Regions from separate parts of the Microbulbifer variabilis genome, predicted to be linked through region 3. Evidence: predicted binding sites of a transcription regulator. Region 3 holds the regulator's gene; each other region holds the start of a gene.
The links. The regulator LexA, encoded in region 3, represses DNA repair genes until DNA is damaged. The targets are predictions, from matches to a motif close to ACTGTNTNTANANACAGT.
Positions count from the first base shown of each region.

Region 1: a site for LexA is predicted at 1,638-1,655, ahead of MJO52_RS03250 (LexA family protein). Genes of this name have one in related genera too.
Region 2: a site for LexA is predicted at 6,482-6,499, ahead of imuA (translesion DNA synthesis-associated protein ImuA). Genes of this name have one in related genera too.

Region 1 is NZ_CP092418.1:699,254-709,316, reverse strand. It holds gene MJO52_RS03255 (Y-family DNA polymerase) at 1-1,231, opposite strand, end outside; gene MJO52_RS03250 (LexA family protein) at 1,232-1,621, opposite strand; gene MJO52_RS03245 (hypothetical protein) at 1,739-1,948, opposite strand; gene MJO52_RS03240 (helix-turn-helix domain-containing protein) at 2,190-2,531, shown strand; gene MJO52_RS03235 (hypothetical protein) at 2,598-3,209, opposite strand; gene MJO52_RS03230 (hypothetical protein) at 3,385-4,005, opposite strand; gene MJO52_RS03225 (hypothetical protein) at 4,080-4,499, opposite strand; gene MJO52_RS03220 (hypothetical protein) at 4,575-4,883, opposite strand; gene MJO52_RS03215 (hypothetical protein) at 4,987-5,280, opposite strand; gene MJO52_RS03210 (hypothetical protein) at 5,602-5,985, opposite strand; gene MJO52_RS03205 (hypothetical protein) at 5,994-10,063, opposite strand, start outside.
Region 2 is NZ_CP092418.1:3,565,873-3,575,935, reverse strand. It holds gene MJO52_RS15865 (prepilin peptidase) at 1-479, opposite strand, end outside; gene MJO52_RS15860 (type II secretion system F family protein) at 492-1,709, opposite strand; gene pilB (type IV-A pilus assembly ATPase PilB) at 1,864-3,576, opposite strand; gene MJO52_RS21325 (pilin) at 3,956-4,378, shown strand; gene MJO52_RS15845 (Y-family DNA polymerase) at 4,722-5,702, opposite strand; gene imuA (translesion DNA synthesis-associated protein ImuA) at 5,724-6,431, opposite strand; gene dcd (dCTP deaminase) at 6,637-7,206, shown strand; gene MJO52_RS15830 (NAD(P)/FAD-dependent oxidoreductase) at 7,235-8,443, shown strand; gene MJO52_RS15825 (hypothetical protein) at 8,445-8,630, shown strand; gene MJO52_RS15820 (hypothetical protein) at 8,774-9,043, opposite strand; gene MJO52_RS15815 (DUF3820 family protein) at 9,196-9,405, shown strand; gene MJO52_RS15810 (Tll0287-like domain-containing protein) at 9,994-10,063, opposite strand, start outside.
Region 3 is NZ_CP092418.1:2,763,717-2,773,779, reverse strand. It holds gene MJO52_RS12385 (transglycosylase SLT domain-containing protein) at 1-952, opposite strand, end outside; gene MJO52_RS12380 (ATP-binding cassette domain-containing protein) at 1,116-2,981, shown strand; gene MJO52_RS12375 (universal stress protein) at 3,041-3,484, opposite strand; gene MJO52_RS12370 (hypothetical protein) at 3,631-4,155, shown strand; gene topA (type I DNA topoisomerase) at 4,370-7,039, shown strand; gene MJO52_RS12360 (DUF6586 family protein) at 7,040-7,528, shown strand; gene MJO52_RS12355 (hypothetical protein) at 7,632-7,886, shown strand; gene lexA (transcriptional repressor LexA) at 7,973-8,578, opposite strand; gene MJO52_RS12345 (TIGR00730 family Rossman fold protein) at 8,743-9,381, shown strand; gene MJO52_RS12340 (TetR/AcrR family transcriptional regulator) at 9,774-10,063, shown strand, end outside.

The DNA of each region.
Region 1 (10,063 bases), 2.1 Mb from region 3:
CCCCCCACCGAGTGGTATAGGCAGGCGATGTAAACGCCTGCCGCATCTTCCATTTCTTCTGGATGCCTTCAGCCCCTAGAAACAGCGTCCCGCGACCAAACTTTTTATTGATCCGGTCCATCGCCTGCATGGTCTGCCCTGCCCTGAGCGATTGCCCTGGAGTGAATAAATCTCTCTGCCCCAGCGCGCGGGGGATAATCTCGATTAGCCCGACGCCTGCTTTCATAAAGCGGCAGCCGGGGCGGTATAAATCGGCAATGGCCTCTCTCACCAGCCGCACAATTACCCGTGTGTCATCGGTCGGGTATGGGGTCTGCACTACGACGCTGCAGCTGTAGTAGTTGGGCTCATGGGGTGAGGTGTGTAGAAACACATGAATCGACTTTACCAGCGACTTCTGTGCGCGCAGTTTCTCTGCGGCCCTGCTGGCGTAGAGGGTGGCGGCCTGCAGTATCGGGGGTAAGCCGGTGAGCTTTTCGCCGAAGGAGCGGGTGCAGTAGATCTGCTTCTTCGCTGGGGGCTCTTCCTCCAGTCCCAGGCAGGGGATTCCGTTCAACTCTTCAATAGTGCGCTCAATATTCACATTGATACGGCGACGCAAGATTTTCGGGTTGGCCTGCGCCAGGTCATAGGCGGTCTCTATGCCGAAATCCGCCAGGCGCTTGGTGAGGCGCCGGCCTATGCCCCACACATCATTGACGGCGGTGCGGCGCTGCATCCACTGCCACTTCTCTGGCGTATCCAACGCACAGACGCCATCGCATTTGGGGATTTTCTTGGCCGCGCGGTTGGCGAGCTTAGCCAGGGTTTTGCTGGGGGCGATACCCACACCGACAGGCATACGGATATTGCGCCAGAGGGTGTTGCGGATCTTGCGGCCGTAATCACTCCAATCTTCCTGCAGCCCGTGCAGGTCCAAAAACATCTCATCGATGCTGTAGACCTCCACATTGGGGCCGAACTCGCGCAGAGTAGTCATCACCCGGTGGGAGATATCGCCATACAGGGGATAATTGCTGGAGAAAATCGCCACCCGATGCGCGCGCAGCAGGTGTTGGACCTTAAAGAAAGGCTCCAGGTCGCCGATACCCAATAGCTTCGCTTCCTTGGAGCGTGCCACCACAAAGCCGTCGTTATTGGAGAGCACCACCACCGGGCGTCCACGCAGGTCCGGCCGGAATATCTGCTCGCAGCTGGCATAGCAGCTATTGCAGTCCACCAGTACTAGCATTCAACGCGGCCGGTGGTAACGCACCGAAGCTTTAACCACCCCCTCCACAATCAATTCCTGCCCCTCCCAGATGGGGATTGGGGCGTAGTCATCATTGGCAGAGAGCAGCCGCCCCTGCTGCTGGTCTAGCACCTTGCAGGTGAGCTGGCCATCCAGGGCCACCACAACCACATCGCCATGGGCAGGGGTTAACGAGCGATCGACAATCAGCAGATCCTTGTCGAAGATGCCCAACCCCATCATGGAATCCCCATTCGCCCGCGCCATAAAGGTCGCCGCCGGCTTGCTGATCAGATGCTCATCCAGGCTAAGGGCCGCCTCCTTGTGGTCATCGGCGGGAGAGGGAAAGCCACAGGCAATGCCGTGGCCGTAGAGTGGGGAAAGCTTCATTCTGGAAACCCTGAATACTGTATATGCATACAGTTTATTGCCAGAGGGCAGCAACCGGCAAGGGCAATGGATGACTATAAGGCCGGTACCAACCACAGCACCAGCCTGAACAGCAGGCTAGGCCGCCTCCTCTGTCGGTAGGCTTCTACCTGCGGCCTTTGCCTCAACAGCAAAAATAACGCCCTGCAGGGTTTCCCCCACCTCTTCACCAATCAGCTGCAGCAAGGCAGTGCGCGCGTTCTGATTGGGACAGCTCGCCACCCATTCCAGGCCGGCACATAGGTTATTGACGTGGTGAAGTTGTTGAACATGAGCGGTCAAAGGCATGGTCTACCTCCTTGTAGGAACGACAAATCCTAACCACCACAGGCACTGGCCCCGGTGGCTTACCTCCGCCAAGGCCCGTTAGTGAATTATCCGGGCTTTTGGCGACAAACACCGGGACACTACTAGCTATTTCTCAGTTGATAAACGGATATTCTGGATTATTTCTAATTTAGCAATGCAAAATGCGGTTTTATTTCGAAAATCGAAAGTTTGTTATTACGGGAGTACCTGATACGGCTAGATGTTGGAGGCCGGAACACTGGGCAAACGCCTGCGCAACGCACGGAAATTGAAGGGGATGACGATCGCACAGTTGGCCAAGCAGCTGGGGCTGGCACCATCTCAAGTTTCGAAAATGGAAACAGGCAAGCAGAAGATAGCGGCGGAACTGCTGCCGGCCTGGTGTGAGGCGGTGGGGATTACGCTAGCGGAGGTGTACGGGGCCGAGAACCTGCACCACTTTGCGCAGATTCCCTTTCCGCCGTTAGTTGCGCGGCTCTATGCAAAACTGCCGCAGGAGTTTCGTCGGCATATTCACCGAGTGATTGAGAGTAGTTATCAGCTTTGGAAAGGGAGGCAATAACGCCGCCAGCAGAGGCCGAAAAGCCTGAGCGAAGCGGCGGTTTTTTGGCCCTTCTGGCTGGCTTTGTTATGCATCATTTTCTATTAACCACTTACAAAATGGATCCTTTGAATCTTCATCTCCATATTCCGCAGGCTTTTTGACTATTTCACTGGCTTTACTTGGAATAGAAGTTTGAAACTCATGAATTAGCCAATCTTGATATTTTAAATTTGGCTGAACCGTAAAGTTACTATTTTTGAAGCTTTCGCTGGGTGTAAGATCGAACTCATCATTCCAGCAGATCTCATCGTACCCTATGGCGATAAGCCTTAAAAAGTCCAAAGGATCATCACATAAGACACAAGCGAGCATGGACCCAGAGCCCGATCCTATATGTACAATTTTTTGCTGCCCTTCATCATCAATCCAAAACGCAGCCATTGACCCATCACCACCGGTTCTGGCGAAGACCCGAAGTCGACCCTTTGTTTTTTCATTTATGAAGTAGAATAAATCACAGTCTTTCTCTGCATAGAATTCAATCAGCGTTCCACCAGGCCTTTCATTGCTACTCCATTCAGATCTAAGCTTGCCGATTGGATATAGGTAGCCAACTCTCCCATCTTCCGTATCTTCGTAGAAGCCGTTTTTTTCAATCCAGCTGAAGAGCTTCTCAAAAGCATCTGGAATCTTCATCGGCTCCAGTAAAATATCGTCTATTTGATTGGATAGAGATATCAACTACAAAGCTCCTTTTGTGCATAACGCCACGCTCAGCCGCAGCTTGCTTTGTGCGCATTTTGCGCAAAAATGGGAGCGCAGCGACCGCGCAAAAGGTACGCAAAGTAAGCTGTCGGCCTGCAGCGCATTGTTAGCTTTTCTTGCGGAGCTCGTATAACCACGGTGCTTTCTTGTGGTCATCACCCTCATCTGAATCTATTTTGAAAATAGCCTCATAAATACAGTTAAGATCAAAAATCAACTTGCTTTTGTCGATAACCTCTATTCTTGCCTGAACACTTTTTCCTTTCGGTGGCTCTTGAGTGCCGTGCTCAACAAGTTCAGGTTTTGAGTGAACAAACTGATCTCTAAGATCAAAAATTTCCTTTATTTTATCTAGTGCATCTTTGTCTATGGTTTTTTTCGTTTTCCAGTTCGAATAGATGTTCCATTTTTTTACAGTTGATAAACGATCAATATCCTTTTGGAAAGGCATGCTGTATCTAGAGGCATAATAATTAATGTAGGCTTCGAGGGACAAAGCAGCATAAATAGGAACGTTTATCATTGATAGACGCTGCTCATAGAGTAGCGCCTCAAGCTCACCCGAATGGTTTCCTTTGTTCTCCGCCTGAACTCTCTTTATGTCACCCATCAATTCTTGAGATTTAATACATGATCTTACTGAGAACTCATAGTAAAGCCTGTGAGGCATTTCTAGCAGATACTGCTTATTATTTTGCTCTACAACCACCCAATGTAACATTCTCAAACCTTAATAGTTCTCTTGCTCAGAACGAAAGCTAACGCCTCAATAACCGGCAGCGTTGTGGCGAAGCCACGCTTTTAGCTGTCCGGCGCCGAAGGCGCGTAGTTGATTGACTTGTTATATTTTTTATATAGCAGCGCACCTAAGTACGCAGCAACCGGCACTTTTAAAAGCATAAATACCGGGGAAACCCACTCACTACCAACTAATCCATAGCCGCTATACCAATATGCACTTAAACTGAAATACAGAAGCCCTGCGACAAAGCCTACAGTAAGCGGCCTGGATGGGGATATAAACGCAGCAAGATAACCACCCAACATTGTGAAAGCAAATGACAACCAGAAATCGGTAAACACCCTTAGAAATGGCACGTTTCCATCAGTTGGGTAAGGACCATAAAGTAATGGTAATAAAATACCGGGAATATCAACTGAACCCATATAAATAACTATAAAACCGACTACTACTGCTAGAAAATATTTAAGATATTTCATCATTTCTCTGATACTTGTGAAATATAACGCCTTGCGCAGAGGCGCAGCTTCGCTGCGTCCTTCTGACGCAACTTGTTATGCCTTTCCAGTTGACTTCACAAATAATGCCGAAGTAACGGGCTCAACTAAACTACTCCAGTCTTCTACCAACGACACTTCGTTTTTTCCTGCACTATGACAGATTAATGTTTGGAAATGCTGTAACACCAGTAATGCAGCCTCCTCTCGTGTGATAATCCCCTTCAATGCCCCTTCGTAATTTTCTCTCTCAATAAGAAGCTCATGAATTTTTCTTCTGAAAAGCTCATTGGGAGGCGCGGGCAAATCATGCATTTCTGCCAACTTCACACCACATTGAATCAATTTTTCTTCATCAAAGTTCATCGTCTTCTATTCTGCATAACGCCGCCAACACGGGCCGAAATGAAGCAGCGAAGCTGCGGAATGTAGGTCCAGCCAGCTTTGCTGGCGTCCGTGCTTGGCTTTGTTAAGCATGCCTTTTTGCCTTGCGCTTAATTAGTTTTTTTACCGCAATGTTAATTGCATAAAAAGGGGCACACCAAAGTAAACCAACCACCCCACCAAAAAGAAATTTTGCAGCTCCCAACACCCCGGGACTGTAGTCTGGATCAAGAAGCATCAAGACCTCCATTGAGAGAATACCACCAAACCAAACTAAGATGACGCCAGCGAGTAGGCCACGCAAAGCATAGCGATATGCCAAGTACGCGGAACCTCCGTAGATGGTTAGCAACATTGTTAGATCAATAGCCTGGACCATATTTCTCTCTGGTGCTTAACAGTTTATTAAAGAGCCAGTGGCTCACTATCCATTTGGCTACTATTTCTGGGATGGAGCCTTCAAGCTCCACAAAAAAGTCCTTATTTACAGCAGGTTATAAACCACTGTCTAAATAGTAACCAGGGATAGTGAGCCACTGGCTCAAGACGCCTGGTTCAACTTCCCGCTCTTGAACACATTTTACCCATAATTAAATCAATAAGTTAGGGGGACCTTTCTGTAGATGTAAGCCATGGCTCTATAATTCGGGCCTTCGCACCGGCGACACGCTCTCTCCACTACTGAAAACCGAAGCCAGTATCACCCACTCGGAATAGCCATAGCCGCAATCGAGCTATGCACCGCTAGGCGGTTCGCCACTTCAACAATACAGTCGGCTACAAGATCGGCAGCATGGTCGGCAACATTGATGGCCTGCCCCGCATCGGTCTGCAGGGTTTTGGTCGTTACATACACGCTACGCATTTCGTCCCCAGCGCCGTCAATCTGTACTTTGTTTTGGTCATCAATCACCGCGATGGTGCATTTTAAAACGGCGGCGGCTTTGGCTTCAGTGGATGCCGGTTCGGTAGTTTGCGTTACCGTTGCGCGCACAATAGTGCCGGCGCTGTGGCCGTCGTCGATGGTGTAGGTGAACTGCCAGGCTTCAAGGCCTGGCACGGTTTTCGGGGAAAAGCTGGGCATGGTGCCTCCTATGGTTTTTGTCTTGCGTTGTGGGTTGCCATGGTTAGCTCTGCCTGGCGCCCGGCGAAAAACATACGATCGCCAAAATCAGGCTTTAGCACGCGCCGCGGGCCCAGTTTGCGGATTTCTGTAACCGTCGATAATTGAGAAGCGCCATGGCACAGCACATACACCGGCTTGCCTAGCATGTGCGGGGTGCGCACGATTGAGCCGTCCGGCAGGTCCATGGGTGTGGATTCCGATTGCCAGATTTCCGCACCTTCAGGGGTGCGCAGGCTGTAACACACTTCCTCACCGGAACCCATTGCGCGCAGCGGGAATACGCCGCGCTCACCGGTGCCGACATCGATGCATTCCACCAAATCCCCAGGCTGTAGGTCTCGCACATAGCGGCCATCCGGCAGCAAAGTGTCATAGTCTACGCACCAGGGATCTGTCGGTATGGTCCCGCCACCACCATTCGCCGGGGTCGTGATTGTCCCTACATAGCGTCGGTGGGTATTTGCAGCCAGGACGGTAAAACTTGTGGTGGCTTTGTAAGTTACCGCGCCGCCTGCGTAGTTTTCATCATCGCAATACACATAATATTTTCTGGAAAATGACAGGCCGGTAATGCTGCCGCTGTTATAGGAGACCGCCCCAAATCCATACTGCACGGTATGCGAGGCAACCGTGATTTTCGCAGTAGAGCCGTCATCTCTCGCGGTAAGCGGCGCGCCCCCGCTCGTGATGGAAGAGATACCGGACTGGATATGCGGAAGGCTACGCTGTTCATTGATAGCGCCTTTTTCATTAAGTCCGCTGAGATAGGCAGAGAACCCACCCAATGGCCGCGGATTTTGGTAAATACCACCGCTTTTAACGACTTCCGATCCAGAAAGGAAAATCTCTCCGATAATCAGCTTGTTCTCTATTGATGAGAAATAGCCGCGTTTGGTTGTTGAGCTAGCGCCATCGTAATAGTGGTATCTATAGGCTCCGCGCTCAATGGATACCGACAAGGCCGAACCCGCTGAAATCCAAACTCCATCCGTCTCGGTGACGATATAAAACAGGCCTCCAAGACTTGGATTTAATTCCACCGGTGGAATTTTTATCCGCTTGCCACCCCAGTAAAACCAGCCCGGCAGAGTGCCATCGGGGTTGCCATTTGCATCAAAGCCACACAACCGCGCTTCCCCCGGGCTGGCATTATCGCCCAGGCTCGAATTGCTATTGATCTTTAAATAAAGGCCGTTGCCAGTTGGTTCAACCGTATCGATGCGCACATAATCAATCTGGGTCACCCCTTTCTTGGTCGCGTCGTAGTTAGCAATAATCACCGGCGTAAACTGTCTGACGGTCGCCTGCAGCTGAGCCGGCTGGGCTATGGTGTTGTGCCCCACGGTAGATTGGTAACTAGCATTACCCGTCGTTCGGCCCTGAAAATATGCGGTGTATTCTTTCCAGCCCGCACCAGACGCCTTTACACCAGGCGCAGCGATATAATGGGAGCCCGAATGGGTCTCACTGCCGCTAGCATTGACCCTCTTGCCATCTTTATCAAAGCAATTAATACCCAGATACAGCGACCGGTCTGCATCGCCCCCAGAGCCCACCCACACCCGAAATTTAATCCGGTACAGCTTGTCCGGGTCGAAAGGAAACCTTTCCCTATACTCAAGCCAAGCATTGGAGGCCTTGTCATCCTGGCCGACGCGCAACACATTTCCGCCCGCCACATCCTTGTCGGTATCCGGCCTCACTTCGTAAAGGTATCCTGAGTCAGAGCCGGCATAGACCACCCAATCATCGGCAGCCGTGGTATCGGTAAACGCCTCAAAAAACACCGAGCCCGAAGCCTGCTGAGCGCGCAACTGTGCCTTGCGTACGCTTTGCATATTGCCGATCAAGATACCGTTATCGGTGAATTGTCCGCTGGCCTCGTCAAAGCCAATGATATTGCGGGTAGCGTCAAAGGCTTTGCTGCGGGTCGCCTCCACTACGGCATTATGCAGTGCTGTTTTTTGGTCGTAGGCGTAGGTCCAATTGCTATCAAATAGGGTGCGGCTTACCGGAGTATTTTCTTGTCGGTTATCCCAGGCTGGAATTAACCCTTGCAGATAGCTTGTCAGCGCGGTCAAAGCATTCGTAAACGCCGCCCGTTTGGGATCGAGCGCAGTGCCGAAATTACTGGCCAGCGCATCCAGCTTCACTTGATCGTTTATTAGCTGGCTGTATTCGCGGATCAGCTGCAGTTTTTCATTGATGTGCAGCACACCGTCTGCAGAAATATTGCCAAGATCTTCAAGGGCCTTTTGTGCATCAGCCTTGGCTTCCTCTGCAGCCTCTAGCGCAGCCTGTAAATCGGGGTCTAGCGCGGGATCTTCTGGATCTGGATAGGGTGTGCGGGATTTGGGCACAAATAATACGCGCGCGGCTGCTGTACCCAAGCAGGTGCCCCCCTGGCCGGCAGTACCGGGACTGCTCGGGCTACTGCCATAACAGGCCACTATGCGGCTATTGGTCAGTACCGGCATGGGGTTTTGGGTACCGTCCACTAATAAAACAATACCGCCAGGCGCACCACCGCCACCACTACCGCCGGGAATCTTCTGGATACCAGTTCCCAGGCTGCCGCCACTGCCATTGCCCCCAGAGGTGTTAATAGTTCCACTCACACCTAGGGCGATACCCCGTGCGACGATAACCAGACTCGCCCCACCCTGGCCGCCAGAACCACCGTAGCCGCTATTTTCATAGCTCTGATCGCCGCGCAGGTAGTAATAACTATTTCCCCCACGGGCGCCGCCGGTACCGCGCATATCCTCGGGGATACCTTGCAGCTCTCCGCCATTATTCTCAATATTGAGCGGTGGCATGACGGAATTGCGACCGACCACAATTTGGCCGCGAATACGGTTGTACATAGTGCGGTTGGTGGCGCCAATTCCAGATACGCGCCCACCACCACCGCGACAAGAGCCCAGAAAACCACGCCCCCCATTACTGGGGACACCGCGCAAAGTACCGTCTATTTGCAGAACACCGCGCACATGTAATTCAACATTGTCGCTGACAAACAGTGTGCGGCCTGCGGGAATGGCTAAGTCTCCCAGGTAATAAAATACCGTGCGGCTGTTATCCGCACCGTATAGAGTGCCGTTAGCGGTGAGGAAGCCACTGGCATCGATAGCGAGGCCGGCGGCGGTCATCTCTGTGCCCTCTGCGCTATACCAGCTGTCGGGTAGCTCTCCTGTAGAAGTGCTGCCGCTAGGCTGGTCAGGCACCGCTGAAGCAGGCTGGTAGCTGCCAAACAAATCAACGGACACCGCTCCGCTGACCTGATCGACATTGATGCGCTGCACTTCCATGGCGCGATCTAAAATACCACCCGACACATTTTGCGAGTGGTCGCGCAATTGCGGCAGGCTAACCCGTACTATGTCCCCAACTTCCAAATCGTTCTTGCTGGGTAGTAACCCCAGGCGCAGAGTAAGGGGAGGCCCGGCGAACCGATCGCGCAGGGCATCAAAGGTATTTTTAAGGGTGGTATAGGTATGCCGGGAATTGTGCAGCCCCCGAAATTTCAGAGCGAGCGGCTTGGCCTCGCCATGGGTGGAAATAGAGTCCGCATCAATTAGATTATTCGAACGCAGGAACTTGCCGTCGAATCCCGGCTGCTCAAACCAACTCCACTGCACTGAGAAGGCGTTATGCACCCCGGCTAAGTTGTATTTCAATTCCCCCAGGCTACTGACATCATCAGGGCTGATGGTTGCCACTGTGCCGGATTCAGCCAGCACTCCAGCCATACGGCGAAAGCCCAGCTGGCCGGCGGCATTGACTGGCATAAAGGCACCGAGCAATAAATTGATTTCGGTCTCGATAAACTTTTTGCCATCGGTTTTTTCCAGGCCATCAAAGCGCAGGATCTTGCCCTTGCGGTGGTCACTGGGCTTGTACCAATCTGCCCCGATATTTTCGAACTCGTCCTGTACCACAAAGGCGGGATCTATGCCCAAGTGCCAATTAGAGGGCAGTACGTTATTGGTGCCGAGAATCTTCCCGGTCAGCAGTGCATAGGCAAGCTGGGGGC
Region 2 (10,063 bases), 800 kb from region 3:
TCTGGTAATAACTGCTTATCGAAGTCGATACCAGTAAGTGCGACTAAAGCCCAAGTAAAGACACAGCCCGCCAGCGCCTGCCAAGTAAAGCCCAGCTGCCAAACCACTACGGCGGTGAGAATTCCAGTAGCCAACTCAATCAAAGGGTAGCGTTTGGAAATCGGCGTGCCACAGGAGCTACATTTACCGCGCAAAAATAGATAGCTGATGACAGGAATATTTTGCCAGGGCTTAATTTCAGTTTTGCATTTAGGGCAGTGGGAGTGTGGCAACACCAGGTTGAACGGTTTATTCAGCTCCTCTTGCTCGGCCTTGTTAGGCTTTGAGTCAAAATAGCTATAAAAATCCCGTTTGTATTCCCGCTCCATCATTACAGGCAGGCGCAGGATAACGACATTGAGGAAGCTGCCTATAAGTAAGCCTAAAATAAAGGTACTACTAATAAGTAGCACTGGATATAAAGATAAATACTCAAACATCTTTTTAATTATTTATTTTATTACTTGGCCCATTTGGAATATAGGTAGGTACATGGCTATCAATAGCCCCCCGACCAGTACCCCGAGGATAGACATAATCATTGGTTCAAGAAGTGTGGTTAAGTTATCTACATCATTGTCTACTGCTTCTTCATAGAAAGTGGCGGCCTTACTCAGCATTTCATCTAGCGCTCCTGATTCTTCGCCGATGGATGTCATTTGGACAAGCATTACAGGATATAGTCCGGACTGGCGCATGGCGGCATTTAGTGGGATGCCCGTAGCAACAGAGTCACGAATTTTGAGTGTTGCCTCTTCATAAATATAATTGCCTGTTGCCCCAGCTACTGATCGCAATGCGTCGATGAGGGGGACACCGGCTGCAAAGGTTGTAGAAAGAGTTCGAGCAAAACGAGCAGCAATAGAGTTGTAAGTTATTTTGCCAATAATTGGTAGCTTTAAAGCTAGCTTTCCAAAAAAACGATCAACTGTTTTATTTCTCTTTTTTGCTTCGAGGATGCCGCCAACTGTAAGGGTAGTGCCAATTAAGGCAATGAACCAATAAGCCTGCATCCACTCAGAAATACCAACTACAAACTGGGTAAATGCAGGGAGCTCTGCTCCGAAACTTTCAAAAGTATCTGCAAATTGTGGTACGACCTTGATAAGAAGTATAGAGGTAACAATAACTGCTACGACGATAACCGCTAGCGGATAAGTCATCGCTTTTTTAATTTTTGCTTTTAGGGCTTCGGTCTTTTCCTTATACGTGGCGATGCGGTCGAGCATCACTTCTAAGGCGCCCGATTGCTCTCCTGAGGCGACTAAGTTGCAAAATAAATCATCAAAAAAGAGAGGATGCTTACGAAGGGCATCAGCGAATGCGGTACCAGAGGCCACATCGTCACGGATCTTTAAAATTAGTTCCCTAACCCCTTCGTTGTCTAAGCCATCGGCAACGATCTCAAAGCTTTGTACAAGAGGCACCCCTGCTTTCATCATTGTGGCTAGCTGCCGAGTAAATAGGGCGATATCTGCAGGTTTTACCTTCTTCTTGCCACCACCAAATAATGGTTTGGGCTTTTTCTGTACACGGTTGGCTATAATGCCCTGCTTACGCAGTTGCGCCTTAACTAGTGCGGGGCTGGTACCGCTTATCTCACCTTGAACCTTAGCCCCTTTGCTATCTACACCTTTATAGATATATGCGACTGCTGCGGCATTGGCCATACTTTTTATCCTGATTCTTTCATTCGTTGGCTGGTCTGACGCCATGCCTAGTATCTATTTACTCTGGGAACTCCAGAAGCTCAGAGGTAATCTGAGCACGGTAGTTTGATAACATCACCGGGGACTTTAACTTCAAGAGGTTAGCTGTACGAGTTTAATCTTTGGTTACTCGGTTGGCTTCCTCCAGGCTGGTAATGCCCATTACCACTTTGCGCAATGCAGAAGTCCTTAGATTATTAAAACCCTCTTTGCGCGCCTGATCGGCGATCTGAATGGAATTGCCGCCCTCCATTATAATTCTGGAGATGCCATCAGTGATGCGAACCACTTCATACACACCCACGCGGCCCTTGTAGCCTTTTGAGCAGTGCTCGCAGCCAACAGGCTGGTAAATGGCCCAGTCGTTCCTTGGAATATTCACTGCAGAGAAACCCTCGGCTTCCAAGACCTCACTGGGAAGAGTAGTAGCCTTTTTGCATTCATTACACAAACGCCTCGCCAAGCGCTGGGCGATAATAACACTGACGGAAGTCGCAATATTAAAAGTGGGAACCCCCATATTCATCAGGCGCGTAAGGGTTTCTGGAGCTGAGTTGGTATGCAGGGTTGAGAGTACCAGGTGCCCAGTTTGCGCTGCTTTGATAGCAATTTCTGCGGTTTCCAAATCCCTAATCTCTCCTACCATGACGATATCAGGGTCTTGTCGCAGGAAAGAGCGCAGGGCTTCAGCGAAATTTAGCCCAACTTTGCTGGAGACATTAACCTGATTGATCCCTTCCAGGTTGATTTCTACCGGGTCTTCAGCGGTAGAAATGTTGAGCTCAGGAGTGTTGAGAATATTGAGGCCGGTGTATAGAGAAACTGTTTTACCTGAACCAGTGGGGCCGGTAACCAGGATCATCCCTTGGGGTTGTGCCAGGGCATCCATGTAGATCTTTTTTTGTTCCTCTTCATAGCCGAGGGCATCAATTCCCATTTTTGCTGAAGAGGGGTCGAGAATCCGTAAAACAATCTTTTCTCCCCATAGGGTTGGCAAACTGTTTACCCGGAAGTCGATAGCCTTGGTCTTGGACAGCTTCATTTTAATCCGGCCGTCCTGGGGCACTCGCCGTTCCGAGATATCCATCTTCGACATCACTTTCAAGCGGGCAGATAGGCGTGTTGCTAACTGAATCGGAGGCCTGGCAATTTCATGCAATACGCCATCGGTGCGAAAACGAACCCGATAAGATTTTTCGTAGGGTTCAAAGTGAATATCGGAGGCACCAGTGCGAATTGCATCTAGAAGAACCTTATTGACAAACCTTACAACGGGCGCTTCATCCCCACCCGGTTCGCTTTCATCGTCGGATTCAGATTCGCTTTCGCCTACATTGAGGGAGTCTAGCTCTTCATCATCGATACCCTTCAGGCCTCCCCCGATATCTTGGCTATCAGAGAGGTAGCTTTCAATAGCCTTTCCCAGCTTATCGGTTTCTACTAAAACCGCATCAGTACTGAGGCCAGTATTAAAATTGATCTCGTCCAACCCTGCCAGGTTGGTGGGGTCTGCGACAGCGATAAATAAGCGATTACCACGCCTATAGAGGGGGAGCGTAAAATGTTTGCTGATTAATTTTTCGTCGATGATACCCTTGGGGATCATCTCGAAATTGTAACTGCCAAAATCAAATAACGGTGTGCCGAAGGCTTGGGAAGCAATATTGGCGAGCTCCCGGCTTTTTACTAGCTTGGCTTCTACCGCATGTTGGGCGAAACTCTGGCCTGAACGATGGGCAGCCTTAAGTGCAGAAATTGCTGTGGCTTCGTCGAGAATTCCATCTGCTACCAAGCGTTTTGCCAGGCCGTTAAGGGAGGGGCTAGTCATGGGTGAAACCGCTGCTGTTACTGAGTACTCGCGTGAACGAGAGATCTTGTTTGTTTTTTGAGCTGACGATATTTAAGTCAAATGAGCTAAGAGTGAAGCAAATATAGCGAATAAAGTTAATGGAGCCAATAAAGGTATAAGAAGAGACTTGCACAGTATTGTCAGCGTCTAAAGGTGACACTTTTTGTCAGATACTTGAGTAGGGCGTCAATAAGTTTTGATGGCACATTATTAAAATTGAGTGGCATTACTTGTTGGTAAGGTTGTTTGTATAAAGGTTGGAGTCATGTCTTGCCAAACTTGGCACGAACCTTGTATCTTGTCTGGCGACTTCCTCACGGGATTCACTTTTTTAAAAGTCTGTATGGAGACGGTTACAATGAAAAAGCAACAGGGTTTTACTCTTATCGAACTGATGATCGTAGTTGCGATTATCGGCATTCTGGCTGCGGTAGCAATTCCCGCTTATCGTGAATATCTGACCAGTGCACACGGCAGTGCTGCGATGAAATCTGTTCAGGGTCATATCACCAACGGTGTTTTGTGTGTTCAAACCGGAGGTGATGTTTGTGCTCGCTTAAAAACCGAAGCAACATCCGCTAAGCTGGTTTTGGACCCTGCAGATCCGGCAATTGGCACAGCGCTGAAGATCACCGGTGCGGGCGACACTTGTAAAGTGCATGCTAATATTGACGCTAACGGACTCTTGACTTATACCGCGGAGAAGGTAGCAACCGCAAATAGTAGTGTAACTAATGCGAAATGTGCCTCAGCAGCAGGTCCAAATGTAACTGCTTTGTAAGTTAGGCTACGGTCTGAAGATTGCTAAAAGAATCTCTGCGTTAGCAGAGATTCTTTTAATTAGGATTGGATTCTTGTCTACACACTTCCAAAAGTGTTTTTAGTTGGCTTCAAATGGTAGTAGTGATAATTTGATCTGGGGATTGTTCCCTTTTTTAGAGTATTCTGGAAAATTTCACTTTTGCTGCTCTCCTCTCAATCCGTAATTTTAACGGACGCCATTTTTTAACAGATTTGCGCACGCAGCTTTCATTGGGTGGATGCCATATATAGGGTTCCTGCTTTGGAATAGATTTGTTGTCCTGAAGAGAGCTGTGCCACAAAATTTGATTTTATTGTGTGATTTATTTCATGGTAATGCCTGAGAGGGCTTGCTGACCAAGTCGTGTATTTAATTTATTTATAAGTTTCTGGCTTTTTGTGTCATTTCTTTTTCGGTTGAGAGCTATTTTTTTTTGCGCTTGCTCTTCCAGTTGTGACAAAAAGATATCCACGCTAAAAGATGCTGTTTTTTTCTCCGCACCCCCTGTCTGCCAATATGATTTTTTAGCATTTAGTTTGCGGCACTGAATTTGCTTACCGTGCTCCTGAAATAGATTGCAGGTGGTGGTTTTCTGTTGGCTGCTATTGAGCCGAGCTAGGTAATCGATAAAAGAGCGGCCAAAGTGGCTTTCAATCTCCGATAAGGGGGCGGATAGTAATTGGCTTATCCGCTTAAACCCATGGGAATTTAGTTTTTCTAAGGTTTTATTATCGCACTCTAGTAGTTTGCTGGGAGCGTGACTGATCCATTGTTTCCACTGCTGTGTTGTCGGTGGGGTGTGGGTTTGCTGTAACCAACGGCGATGCTCCGGTAATTGGCTAAGCAGCAGCGCTGCACTGGGGCTATGGCTAAGCCCCATACGGTGGCTAATACCTATTTGTGTAAGTTCTTGCTGTATTTTATGCAGTAATGCTCGAAATCCGCCATCTGTTTTAAAGCGGTTGCCCAACTCAAGGTAAAGCTGTGGATGACGATAGCTTTCTTCATGTTTTGCAGTTTTTATACAAATCATCGCTGACAAGCTCAATCCCCAATGTGCAAGCTCCTCCAGCTGCAGCTCTCTTTCTCTATTGCGGCGTAATATCTGCAAGCCTGGGCATAGTTGACGGGCACGGGCAATACTCAAGCCCGCGATGACTCCATACTCGAAGGCGGTTTTATTTACCTCCACTATGATTTGCTTTTCCACTATCGCCAATGGTTGGCTTCTCTCCTCTGGCGTCTGGGCGCGGGTGAGCGCCTCCAGGGGAAGTTTGGGAAATTGGATGCAAAGCCAGAGCATGGAGAGTTCCTTAGATGCCGCTTAGTGCAGGGCTAGATGATGCCGTTTTGATGTGCTGTGTTGCAGGAGGTTTAGCTGAAGGTGTTGACCACTAAGGCCACCCACTTGTTTTAGCAGTCTGAGGGTAAGTTGCTCTGGCTTGCTATGCAGCTGTAGTCGTAATGTGGCAGGCGAGGGCCGGGGGTCTTCTGACTGGGGGCGGAAGTGGAAGTGCAGGCAGCCGCTTGCTTCGGCGGATTGCTGCAGGCGCTGCAGCTCTCGATAACTTATCGCCTGCTCGCCCTGCCAGCTCAAAACTGCGGAACAGCCTCCGGATTGTAGGGACTGCTCTATGGCCCAGAGGCAGTCTCGTTTGTCGCGGGGGTAGACTAATAATAGCTGTTCCAGTTGGATACCATGCTGGGCAAGTTCTGATGCACAGGGAGTAAATGGGGGTTTGATGAGAATCACCATCTCTCCTTTTTGGGTCAGTTCAGCGAGCATAGGGAGTAGGAGGCTCAATGTGTTGGAGCTTGCCTGGGGTACAAGCAGCTCAGTAGTGCTACCGTGCGGCCAGCCGTGGTCTTTGAGAAGGACATCCAGGCTGGTGAAACCGGTAGTGGCCCCTGCGTTTTGGGGTTCATTGGCTGCTTGGCAGGCCTTCTTGCCTCTAAAGTGTCGCAGTCTGATTGAGGGGTTGGCTTGGTTTTCCAAGTGATTGTTTTGTATGAAGTTTTTGGCTTTGTTCACATTGCCACCCTGCATTCTTGTCTCGGTCTTCAATCGGATCTAACCAGGTGACTGTATATATATACAGTTTATTGTGGATTTATACAGTAGTTAGTGGTTGGCGACAAGGACGAAAGGCGTCGATTGGCACTTTTTTGCACAGTCTAAACCGGCTATGATTCCGCCTCTTTTGTTGAGCACTGATTATTCTTTTTAGGGGGACGGAGTGAGTATCAAGTCCGATAAGTGGATTCGCCGCATGGCTGAGCAGCACGGCATGATTGAGCCATTTGAGCCGGGCCAGGTGCGCCATGGCAATGATGGCGAGCGACTCATCTCCTACGGTACGTCTAGTTACGGTTACGATGTGCGCTGTGCCGGTGAGTTTAAGATCTTTACCAACGTGCATTCGGCTACCGTGGACCCCAAGACCTTCGATGAGAACAGCTTTGTCGATGTGGAAGGGGAGTACTGTATCATCCCGCCGAACTCCTTTGCCCTGGCGCGCACAGTGGAGTATTTCCGCATTCCGCGCTCAGTGCTGACCATCTGTCTGGGCAAATCCACCTATGCGCGTTGCGGTATTATCGTCAATGTAACGCCGCTGGAGCCGGAGTGGGAAGGGCATGTGACCCTTGAGTTTTCAAATACCACCAATCTGCCGGCGAAGATCTACGCCAATGAAGGTATCGCGCAGATGCTGTTCTTCGAGTCTGATGAGATCTGCGATGTGTCCTATGCGGATCGCGGTGGTAAGTACCAGGGGCAGCGCGGCGTGACCCTGCCTCGTACCTGATACTTGGGTGATTGCGCAGCCCTAATTCATGAGTGATGTATCCCATAGCCAGCTGCCCAAAAGTGTCGATGTACTGATTATCGGCGCTGGGGCAGCGGGTTTAATGTGCGCCGCCTCTGCCGGCCAGCGCGGCCGCAGTGTGCTGGTATTGGATCATGCCAATAAAGTTGGTAAGAAGATCCTGATGTCCGGCGGCGGCCGCTGTAATTTCACCAATCTCTACACCAGTGCGGAAAATTTCTACAGCCGCAATCCCCATTTTTGTAAGTCTGCCCTGGCGCGCTATAGCCAGTGGGACTTTATTGCATTGGTGGAAAAGCATGGGGTTTCCTACCATGAGAAAACACTGGGCCAGTTGTTTTGCGACAACAAGTCCAAGGATATTCTCGACCTGTTATTGGCGGAGTGCCGTGCAGCCAAAGCTCAGGTTCGCACCCGTTGTGCCATATCCTCAATAGAGTCGGGGCAGGGTGGTTATCGTGTTGAAAGCAGTCTGGGGACAGTTCACTGTGAGTCCCTAGTCGTGGCTACTGGTGGATTGTCGATACCCACCATGGGGGCTACGGGCTTTGGCTATGATATCGCTCGGCAGTTTGGGCTCAATATCATCCCCACTCGTGCGGCCTTGGTACCCTTTACCCAGCACAAGCGCCAGTTGGAGCGGCAGGATAGCCTACCGGGCAGCTCGCTTAGTGTGACGGCTTCCTGTGGTGAGGGCAGCTTTCACGAGCAGATGCTATTTACTCACCGAGGTTTGAGTGGACCGGCGGTATTACAAATATCCAGTCATTGGCGCGAAGGTGAAAAGGTGACTTTCGATCTGGCCCCCGATCGCGATCTGGCCGATTGGCTGCAACAGCGCCGCCGGGAGAGCCCGGAGATTCACTTGCACAGTGTTTTGTCTGAGCTTTGGACTAAGAAGCTTGTACAGTTTTTCCTACAACGGCAGCATATCGACAGCCGCCCCCTCAAGCAGTTTACTGAAATTGAGTTGCGGGAACTCGGAGCCAAGTTGCAAGTCTGGACGCTGGTTCCCGATGGCACCGAAGGCTATCGCACTGCAGAAGTTACCCTCGGCGGCGTGGATACAGATCAGATTTCTTCGCGTACTATGGAGTGCAAAACCCAGCCAGGGCTTTATTTTGTGGGTGAAGTACTCGATGTGACTGGCTGGCTGGGGGGCTTTAATTTTCAGTGGGCCTGGGCTTCTGGGCACGCGGCGGGGGAGGTCGCCTAATATGGGAGATGTGATTCCTTTTAAAAGAAAAACCACCTGGCAGAAACACAAAGGCAGCACTCTTTGCCGGGAAGGTTTTCACAAGTGGAAAGTGGTTACCGAGCGCAAGTTTGATGTTAAGCAGGGCAAGCTCGTCACAGAGTATTGCTGTGAGCGCTGTGGAAAAACCAAGACCAAGTTGCTTTAAAGTGGCTCGCTAGAGAAAACACAGCTTCCTGAATTTTACTCATTGTCCCGGGTGGCTCTTATCCCAGATAACCCCTGGTGCGTTAGGCGCACCAGGGGGTGCGCCATGCATTAACTCTGAGCCTGACGATTCTCCATTAAACACTAATAACGATAGTAGCCTCCGCGATAGCGATAGTAGTCTCTGCGTTTTCTTTCTCTGTCGTAGAGATAGCCTGCCCCTGCGCCAATCACGGCGCCTGCTGCGGTGCCACCGGGCCGACCACCACTGATTAGGGCACCGGTTACGGCACCGACGCCGATGCCGGTTCCGATGCGACGATCGGTATCGCTCATATTGGCACAGCCTTGCCCGCCGAGGCCTAGGGCCAATACTGCGGTTAAGCTGAGGTATTTAATCGCTTTGATACGCATAGTCACCCCTTTCAGTGATGCTTGAGGGATAGAGATTCGGTAAGACAGACCGAATAATTTCGCAGCCAGTGTAGGGTGGAGATAAGTCAGCAACAAATATCTAAGCTGTGGGCTGCGTATAGCACAAAATAAGAGATTTGAAGGATTTTGCGATGTTTGAAAAGCAGCAGTTGATTGATATTGCCCAAACTCCAATGCCATTCGGTAAGTATGCGGGTAGGGTACTTATCGATCTTCCTGAGGAGTACCTGCTTTGGTTTGCCAAAGAGGGTTTTCCTACTGGGAAGTTGGGGCAGTTGATGGCTCTGACGTTGGAGATCAAAATTGAAGGGCTGGAAGGGCTGATTGCGCCGTTAAAATAATCTGAAGGTTTTCATCTTTGTTCTCTTGGTAAAAATCAAAAAAATCTAAGCAAGAGGCCACTCTATAAACTTCTAGGCTGCTCTTTGCTTTATTTGGTTTTTCATGATTTCTTGTGGAAAAAATGCCTACTAGCTCGGTTTAGAGCATGTTATACCAGTACCTTGATTTTGATTTTCTAGGTTGCGAGTCTAGTATTTAAGTGCCTAGGTGAGCTTTGCGGAGCGAAGCGTTAACAACAAGCGGTCCGTAATGGAGACTGGACTAACCCGGAAATAGGCCCACAGCGGGTGACCACTGGTCTGAATGATTTCAGCGAGGTTAAAGCGGGAGTAGAGCCAGTCATATTAAAGAGGGAGCGGTCGAAATGAATTCGGCCGCTAATTAATTGTATCTACTCAAAATATTTTCTTAATTTTTTCTTATATTTTTCTGATTTTTATCGGTAAATATTGAATTTTTGAGGGATTTTGCAATTAGCTCTGCGGGATAAAAGGCAATCGTTGATTATTAAATGTAGAGAGCATTGGGGAAAACCCCGGCAGTGGATTTGCCGGGGCTGGGTCAGCTAAGGAAGCTCAGGCGATAAATTAAAGTGGTATACGAACAACTACACCACCCATAGTTTCGCCAAGCTCAAAATTATCGCGTGGACTATCC
Region 3 (10,063 bases):
TGGTCAGTTGTAGCAGTCCCTGGGTATCGTCTTGACGCGCAAATTGCCGAGCCAGATGGCGGAGCATATTGGCTTGCTCCTTATCGTTAAACAGGAGGCTGGCACTATAGCGCTGCCATGCCTGTTCAGCGACGGCTGCATCTTCCCTAGCTAATCGATGCAATCCATGCAGAATAATTTCCCTGTGATGCTCCGGTGACTGTAAGAAGCGAGGGTAATTGAGAAGAAGCTTGGGTGATTTGTGTACCTCCCGTAGCAGGGCTGCTCTTTGTTGGAAGGGTTTGTCCATTTTCCTGGCGATATAGGAAGCGAGTTCTAGGTTATCCTCTTCTAGGGCGAGTAAATGGCGGGACCAAATCTTTTCCTGGGTTAGGCCGCCATTGCGCTTCCAGCGGGCAAAAACTGGGTCACACTCCTCTACTTGTGAGTGCCCAACCAGCCAGAGCTCGGTGGTTACTTGATCGGCATTGTCTTTGCTGCCATGGCGAAATAGTGCGTCGGCATAATAGCAACGCAGTGCCGCGCGCTTGTGTTTCTCAGGTTGAAAGTATTTTAGGTAGGTCTGAAATTGTCTCTGTTGCCCCAGCTCTCTGAGTAACCTAATACGCATCCAGTCACCCACCGCTGTTCCCTGGTTCTCAGCGAGAAAGCGATCAATATCTTTTAGAGGTAATTGGCGTAATTTTTTTCCGATTGCCCAGTAGTCGAGATAGGGCACTAGAGGGTAATTCGCTAACTTGGCTTTCAATTGCTTTAACTGTTTTTTATTGCCGTATTTAATCGCTATCCTGGCTTGTTGTAATAGCTGGCGCTGGTTGGATATACCTGTGGTTGGCTTGTTTTGCTGAGACAACTCCTTCGATGATGCTTGTGGCTCTGCCTGGGCGCTGAGGCAGATCCAGACCATTAAAGGGGCAATAAACTGGAAGAGTCGACTTGTGCTAACTGACATGACAGTAACCCCGAAGTTGAGTCTGGTCGCGCAAGTTTATGAGACGGCTTGGCAAAAAAGCGTAAAATAGCGAATTTTTCACAGGACCCGAAGTATCAATTTTCGTTTCATTCAACTAACTAGCGAGAATGTTAACCGGGTCTGTTAATTGTAGTGCCTAATTATGTTGCTTCTATTGGATGGGGTCTGTCTGCGTTACGGGACCCAGGTACTTGCTGAAAACGTCAGTGCAAAAATTGAGCGGGGCGATCGTATTTGCCTTGTTGGCCGCAATGGAGAGGGTAAGTCCAGCCTGTTGCGTTTAATTGCGGGGCAGGTGGACCCAGATGCTGGGGAGATTGTGCGCGCGAGTGGGATGGTTATGGCAACCCTTGAGCAGGAGTTGCCCGCAGGCTGTCTCGACTCTGTCTACCGATATGTTGCCGAGGGTCTGGGCCCTATAGGGGGGGTATTGGCTGGTTATCGGGAGGACCCATCGGCCGAGCTACAGGCCAAAATTGAAGCGGAGCACGGCTGGGATCTCCTGCCTAGAGTCGATAGTGTGCTCGACCGCCTCGGCTTGAGTCCCGATGAATTCGTGGCTGATCTCTCTGGAGGTTGGCAGCGCCGTGCAGCTCTCGCGCGCGCACTGGTTACAGAGCCCGATTTGCTTATTCTCGATGAGCCCACCAACCATTTGGATATTGCCGCTGTGGAGTGGTTGGAAGGGTTCCTCGATACTTTTAGAGGCGCGTTATTGTTCGTCAGCCACGATCGTGCTTTGGCGCAGCGGCTGGCCAGTACAGTCTGGGATTTGGATCGTGGATACCTACGGGTTTTTCGTTGTAAGTTTGGGCGTTACCAGGAAGAAAAAGAGAAACTTTTAGAAGAAGAGGCCAGGAACGAAGCGCTATTCGACAAAAAGCTAGCCCAGGAGGAAGCCTGGATTCGCCAGGGTATCAAGGCGCGACGCACCCGTAATGAAGGGCGGGTACGGGCCTTGCAGGGACTAAGGCGCCAGAGAGAGGCGCGTCGAACTCAACAGGGCATTGCAAGGATGTCTCTCGATAGTGGAGAAATATCCGGTAAACTGGTGGCTGAGCTTAGCAACGTTACCTTTGCCTACCCCAATGAGTCCCCCCTGATTCGCGACCTTTCATTTACCTTAATGCGCGGTGATAAGGTGGGATTGATTGGTCCTAATGGGGTTGGTAAAAGCACCTTAATTCGAGTGTTGCTCGGGGATCTTCAGCCTCAGTCCGGTCAGGTGCGTTTGGGTACAAAGCAGCAGGTAGCCTATTTTGACCAGCGCAGGGACCAATTAAATCCAGAACTTACCGTGTTGGATAATGTTGGTGGAGGGCGCGACTCTGTCACCATTGGCGGTAAAAGCCGCCATATCATGTCCTATTTATCCGATTTCCTCTTTAGTGGTTTGAAAGCGCGGACCAAGGTAGGTGCGTTGAGTGGTGGTGAGCGCAATAGGGCTCTTCTGGCGAAATTATTCAGTCAGCCAGCCAATATTCTGGTGCTCGATGAGCCGACCAATGACTTGGATGTAGAAACCCTGGAGCTGCTTGAAAAGTTACTTCTGGAATTCACAGGCACAGTGTTATTAGTCAGTCACGACCGTGCATTTCTCGATAATGTTGTGGATTCCTGTCTGGCCTTCGAGGGAGATGGTCGTATCCGAGAGTATGTGGGTGGTTATGCGGACTTCATTCGCCAGGGAGGTAGCTTTGAACAGGAGTCAAAAGAGGAAAAAGTCCCCGAAGGCAAGGTGAAAGCGAAGCCGGTCGAAGCGGACAAGCCTCAGGTTAAGAAAAAGAAGCTCAGCTATAAGCTGCAACGTGAACTGGATGGCTTACCAGCCTTGATCGAACAGCTTGAAGTTGAAATTGGCGCTATAGAGGCTGAAGTAGCAGACCCTTCTTTTTATCAACAGGAGCAAGCCCAGGTGCAAAACCGGCTCAATTTACTGGCGGAGAAACAAACTCAATTAGAGACCGCTTTTGATCGATGGTCGGAGTTGGAGGGGGGCGAAGAGTAAGGTTTGAGTATTGGAGAGAAGGGGTGCATGGCACCACTTCTCTCGCCGAAAGAGGGGGCTTATTCTTCGTCCACATATACCCTGACAGCTAAAACATCGCACTTGGCGCCGTGAAGAACCCCGTTAGAGGTTGAGCCCAGCAGAAGAGCCAGGCCATGGCGTCCATGGCTACCGATAACAATAAGATCGACCTCTAGATCTTTGGCTAGGCGATGTATCTCGGTGGATGGTTGGCCCAAAATTACATGCTGTCGTTCAGCGGGGATATTCAGCGGTAGAGCGGCTTTGTGGAGCTGTTCCTTGGCCTGTCTCTGTAGCTGATCCTGTACCTCTGATAAATCCATGGGGATATCCCCACCGTAGGCAAATGTCAGCGGCTCAATGGCATGCATCAAGCTGATTTCGGCATTGAAAGCTTCAGCGAGAGAGGCCGCTTTTTCCAGCACTTGTGAGGATTCTTCCGAGAGGTCCAGGCCCACCAATATTCGTTCATATTTCGCCATTTTCCATTAGCTCCTGTCTTTTCTATTTGCCCAGTGGGGCCTCATACGACAGCTATTTTCAGTCTATCGCAAAAAAAACTGTTTGACATGGATCATATATGGCGCCGCAGAATAGGCCGTTTTTAAAACCATCATAAGGAACTTTTATGTCCGAATGGCTACCGGTAATCATAATTGGCTTTGCTATTGCCCTGGTGCTGGGGCCAGTGATGTGGCTGAAGCCCAATCAGCGCGACAGCCGTCTGGCTGATTTGCGTGGCCGTGCCGCCAGGGCAGGCATTACCGTGCAAATTCAAGCCTTACCTGAAGCTTTGGGGGAGGGGACCGCAGCGGTTTATTACTATCGGTGGAAGGATAGAAAGCGTCTACAGATTGGTTGGAAGCTGCAGCGCCAGCGGATTACGCATGAAATGAATTTTGCCGGTAGTTGGGACTGGGGCAACAGTGTGAGAGCCCCCCAGGCAGCATGGCAGCAATTGCACCAGTTGCTGGATAGCTTGCCGGCGGATTGCTGTGCGATTATCGCAACCGATGTCGGATTGGGCGTGCAATGGCAGGAAAACGGTGGGGTCAAAGCTTTTTCGCAGCTGTCTGAGAGTTTGGCGGAGTACACCCCTCTTATAGAAGAATCTGTACGCAAGATCAGTCCCATTAAGCTCCCAGAAGACTAGGGCGACAGGCATTTTAGTGGGCTGCTCAAATAGGGAAAATTGTCACAATTTTACCCTTTTCTGGGGGTGAAATTTGGCGAATAAGCACTAAAAGTTGTCAGCTTTGCTTGACCGCGCCTTGACTGAGGCTTATATATTCGCGCAGCGCAGGCCCGATTGAAGGGCCTGAAATGCTTCGGATAGCAGTAAATTTTTCATTTGAAATCAAAGGCTTATGGGTAAATCACTGGTCATCGTCGAATCACCGGCCAAAGCGAAAACCATCAATAAATATCTCGGCAAGGACTTTGTTGTTAAGTCCAGCGTCGGTCATATTCGCGATTTGCCAACCGGTGGCGGCAACAAACAGCCCGTTGACGCAAAAGAACGGGCAAGGCGTGCGGCAGAGACTCGTAAGCTTTCCCCTGAGGCGAAAGAGGCTTACAAGCGCAAGAAAAATCGTGCTCAGCTGATCAAGCGCATGGGGATCGACCCGGATAATAGCTGGCAGGCTCACTACGAAATTTTGCCAGGCAAGGAAAAAGTAGTCAGCGAGTTGCAAAAGCTGGCTGAGAATGCCGATCACATTTATCTGGCAACGGATTTGGACCGCGAGGGAGAGGCGATCGCCTGGCACTTGCGGGAAGCAATTGGCGGTAATGACGAACGCTATCGCCGAGTGGTTTTTAATGAAATCACTAAGTCCGCGATCCAGGAGGCGTTTAAAGATCCCGGCCGCCTGAATATCAATCGGGTTCATGCCCAGCAGGCTCGCCGATTCCTCGATCGTATTGTTGGCTATATGGTCTCCCCACTATTGTGGGAGAAAGTTGCCCGAGGACTCTCTGCTGGCCGGGTGCAGTCAGTGGCAGTTCGTCTCGTGGTAGAGCGCGAACGTGAGATCCGCGCTTTCATTCCTGAGGAGTATTGGACGCTTTTCGCTGACACCGCTACCAGCAAAGCGAACAAGCTGCGGCTAGAGGTTAAAAAACAAGCTGGTGAAACTTTCCGCCCCACCAATGAAGCTGATGCGAATAGCGCGGTGAAATTGCTTCAGGGTAGTGAGTTTGTTGTTAGCGGCCGTGACGATAAGCCTACCAGTTCCAAGCCTGGTGCTCCCTTTATTACTTCGACACTACAACAGGCGGCTAGTAATCGCCTCGGTTTCAGTGTCAAGAAAACCATGACCCTTGCGCAGCGCCTCTACGAAGCCGGCCATATTACATACATGCGTACCGATTCGACCAATCTAAGTAAAGAGGCGGTTGAGTCGGCCCGGCAGTATATCGGAGAGAATTTTGGCGATAAGTATCTGCCAGAAAAGCCGGTTAGTTATAGCAGCAAGGAGGGAGCGCAAGAGGCTCACGAGGCAATTCGTCCCTCCGATGTACGTGTTGCCCCCAATATGCTCTCAGGTGTGGAGAGGGATGCGGAGCGGCTCTACAATCTGATTTGGCAGCAGTTTGTCGCCTGCCAGATGACCCCGGCAAAATACACTTCCACCTCAATTGTGGTGAGTGCCGGTGACTTTGAGTTGCGTGCTCGCGGCCGGGTGATTCGTTTTGATGGCTTTCTCAAAGTTGCCCCTCCTGCGGGCAAGAAAGATGAAGATCTGCTGCTGCCTGATGTTCAGGTTGGCGATAAGCTGTCTCTGCAGCAGCTGGACCCGAAACAACATTTCACCAAGCCTCCGGCTCGTTTTAGCGAAGCCGCTCTGGTGAAAGAGCTGGAAAAGCGTGGTATCGGCCGGCCCTCAACCTATGCCTCTATTATTTCCACAATTCAGGATCGGGGCTATGTGCGGCTTGAGAACCGCCGTTTCTACGCGGAAAAAATGGGTGATATTGTCACCGACCGTCTCAGCGAAAGTTTTAAAAATCTGATGGACTACGGTTTTACCGCAAGCCTGGAGGAGTCTCTGGATGCGGTTGCCGATGGCGATAAAGGTTGGAAGCAGTTACTCGACGAGTTTTATCAGGATTTCTCCTCGCGGTTGGAAAAAGCTCAGTCCAGTGATGCGGGTATGCGGCGCAACACGCCGACAGATACCGATATCGAGTGCAGTAAGTGTGGTCGCCATATGCAGATCCGCACAGGCTCTACCGGTGTATTCCTTGGCTGCTCCGGTTACGCGCTTCCTCCTAAGGAGCGCTGCACCAACACGATGAATCTCGTCTCTGGCGATGAGGCTGTGGACGCGGATAAGGACGAAGATGCCGAAACCCGCCAGTTGCGGGAGAAGCGCCGGTGTCCCAAGTGCGGCACGGCGATGGATAGTTATCTGCTCGATGAGCAGAGAAAGCTACATATCTGCGGTAATAACCCGGACTGTAATGGTTACGAGGTAGAGCAGGGCACGTTCAAAATTAAGGGCTACGACGGTCCGATTATTGAGTGTGACAAGTGCGGTAGCGACATGCAGCTGAAGTCAGGCCGTTTTGGTAAATACTTTGGTTGTACTAACGAAGCCTGTAAGAACACCCGCAAGCTGTTGAAAAATGGCCAGCCGGCGCCACCCAAAATGGATCCGGTTCCTATGCCGGAGTTGGCTTGCCTGAAGGTTGAGGATCATTACATTCTCCGCGATGGTGCCTCCGGATTATTCCTTGCCGCCAGCCAGTTTCCGAAAAACCGTGAGACCCGTGCCCCGCTGATAAAAGAGCTACTGCCTCACCAGAGTGAGATTGACCCTAAGTACAGCTTCTTGTTCTCGGCCCCCTCACAGGATGATCAGGGGCGCGATACCGTAGTTCGCTTCAGTCGTAAGACCCAAGAGCAGTATGTTCAGTCCGAGGAGGACGGAAAGGCCACGGGTTGGAAGGCTTTTTATCGGGATGGCGCCTGGAAAGTCGAAGCGGCGGCCAAGAAAAAGCCGGCAGCTAAGAAAGCGGCGGCAAAAAAGTAAATGAGTAATCCCTATACCGGCCTAGTCACTTCGGCATTGCGTAAGAGCCAGCTGCTGGCCACAAGTAGTTATGATTCTTCTATTCAGCGAATGGCCCTGGAAGAAGGTGCTTTGTTGCAGCTGTGGAAAGCCTATCAGGCTTTCCTGGCTGAACTGTCACATCAGCTGCAATTGAGTTTTGAACCAGAGTCTGTACAGGTTATTTTAGATAGCCTGCACAGCCAGGGGAGAGCGAGCCTTGAAGTAAGTGAACTGCAGTTATTGCTCTCAGAGCCAGAGAGTTGGCTTAGCGAATTATTACGCGCGTGGAACCAGCTCCTGAGGCTGCCTACATTAGCGGAGGAAAAGGGGCAAGCTGGCAACCTTATTCCGACCCACAATATCGCCGGAACAGTACCAATTGAGCTTTCTTTCGAAGCGCTGCTTAAATGGCACAAAGCTCTCAGTGAGCTGATACTTAGACAGCGTGCCAATCTCGAGGAGTGCTAAGAGGGCTCCGCTACCTTTCTATTCATCTTTTTGCGCCCACTGAAACTTCTAAATTGCCTGTGGTACACTGGGCGCAAACTGATGTGCAGTGAAGGGAAAGCAAATGTCCTCCGAAACTTATGAGATTATCGAGTTGGCCAATGGCGATGTGGCTCTGCGCCGTGCCGGCCATGAGGAGGACCCTCTGGTGAGTATTCGTTTCTCAGCCGAGAGTCTCCAATTTTTGCGAAAGCACAAGGTAGCAGTAGCCCGGGCCATGTTAGAGGCGGGTATAGAAGCTGTGCAAAATCTCGATGACCTGGAGCCAGGTTACTTTGAAGAGGAAGAGTCGATGCCGGTTAACCATACGATTCACTAATCTATGGTAAAGGCGAAAAATTAAGTGGAACAACAGCGGCTAGAAGCCGCTGTTGTTGTTTTTGATTGGCGGTAAATCTTTTAGTCTCATGGAGTTTGGCGAATAACGCCTACGGCTAATCCTTCGATCACAAAGTTCTTATCCCGCATATCTACTTGGATGGTATCAAAGTCTTCGTTTTCAGGTAGGAGTTGTACCGTTGCCTGATTACCTTTGCGGCGGAAGCGTTTAACGGTTACTTCATCATCAATCCGCGCAACCACAATCTGCCCGTTTCTGATTTGCTCGGTCTTCTGTACTGCCAGAAGGTCCCCATCGAGAATGCCGGCATTTCGCATACTCATGCCGTGTACCCGCAATAAATAATCTGCCGGTGGGTGGAAGAAACTGGCGGGCAGGTCGCAATAATCCTCAATATGCTCGGCTGCCAGAATAGGGTTGCCTGCGGCGACACGCCCCACGATGGGAAGTCCCGATTGGTGGTCGGGAATTCGAATACCTCGGGAGGCACCGGCAACCATCTCAATGGCTCCTTTTCGTGCCAGTGCTTTGAGGTGTTCCTCTGCAGCGTTGGGCGAGCGAAAGCCCAGCTCTTGGGCGATTTCTGCGCGGGTGGGAGGGTAACCTGTGTCGTCCAGGTAGGCTTTTATCAGCTCTAATACTTGAGTCTGGCGTGCGGTGAGATTGGTCATAGATTTACCTAGCGTTTCTGTATTTTTATACAGTTGCTGGGATTATATACAGATTTAAGGATCTCGCAAACTGAGCACCTGCCTGCAGTCCAGCTGCTACATTGTTTAAGAAAACAAGGAATGAAACGAATAGTTGAAAGAACTGACAGCAAGGGAGAATAATAATGCTTGATGCGAAAATGGCTGAAGCCTGGAGAGTTCTGCGCATTCAATCTGAGTTGGTTGATGGAATTGAGCGTTTGGTTGCGCTTAACGGGGCGGTAACAGTTTTTGGCGGTGCGCGTTTCACTGAAGATAGCCAGGAGTATCAGCAAGGGGTGAAGCTTGGGGAGCTTTTAGCAGCAGAGGGGATACCTGTGATGACCGGTGGCGGGCCGGGTCTGATGGAGGCGTGTAATCGTGGGGCTTTTGAGCAGCCTGGTACTTCAATCGGATTAAATATCGAGCTGCCTTTTGAGCAGGCAGCCAATCCTTACCAAGATATCAGTTTGAATTTTCGCTATTTCTTTGTGCGTAAATTTATGTTTGTGAAGCATGCCGTGGGCTTTGTGGGTTTACCCGGGGGCTACGGCACGCTGGACGAATTATTTGAGGCGCTGACATTAGTACAAACTCAAAAAGTACGGCGATTCCCAATAGTTTTGGTGGGCAAGCGTTATTGGGGAGGGCTGTACGATTGGCTGGTAGATACGGTATTGGAACGGAATTGTATCGACTCTGCTGACCTAGACCTGTTTCATGTGGTGGATGCAGTAGAAGAGGCTGCAGATTTGATTATGAAATATATGCGAGCCAGGGATTAAAGAGTTTTCGAGATATCTAGGTTACTTTCTTTATTAATTAACAATCGGATAGGGCGAGGAGTAGGGGAGGCAGAAAAAACAGGAATACAGGAAGTAGAGACCAAATACAAAGCCTACGGCTGTGCCTCGTCCCTAAATAGTAGTTAGCACCTCTATCTTTCTTCCCGCGCAGTGGAATGCACTAAGGCCTATGGGAAGGGTAGTGGTCAGTCGCTTCGGTAATTACATCTTATCCTGCCAACTTACCAAACCAATTTCGCCTATGGGGATTCGCCAGGTCGGACTTCCCCCTACAACCGTTCTTTCTGTATGTGCAATAAGCCGCCAGCGAGCTGGGAGTGTGCTACTCTGGCCGAAATTAAACAGCTGTTTTAAATGGTGGTTTGATATCTATGAGTCAGATGGATACCGTTAACCGCATCTTGGATGCTGCCGAAGCGCTCTTTGCCGAGCGCGGCTTTACCGAGACATCCCTTAGGACTATTACGAGTACTGCCGGAGTCAATCTGGCGGCGGTCAATTACCACTTTGGTTCTAAGAAAGAGTTGATCCAGGCGGTCTTTGAGCGTTTCCTAACACCATTTACCGATGCGCTGGAAGCAGAGTTGGATCGACGCATAGCTTCTGGCCAGCCACTTAAGGTTGAAGGGTTGTTGGAGAGCCTATACCGAGTTGGGTTGGG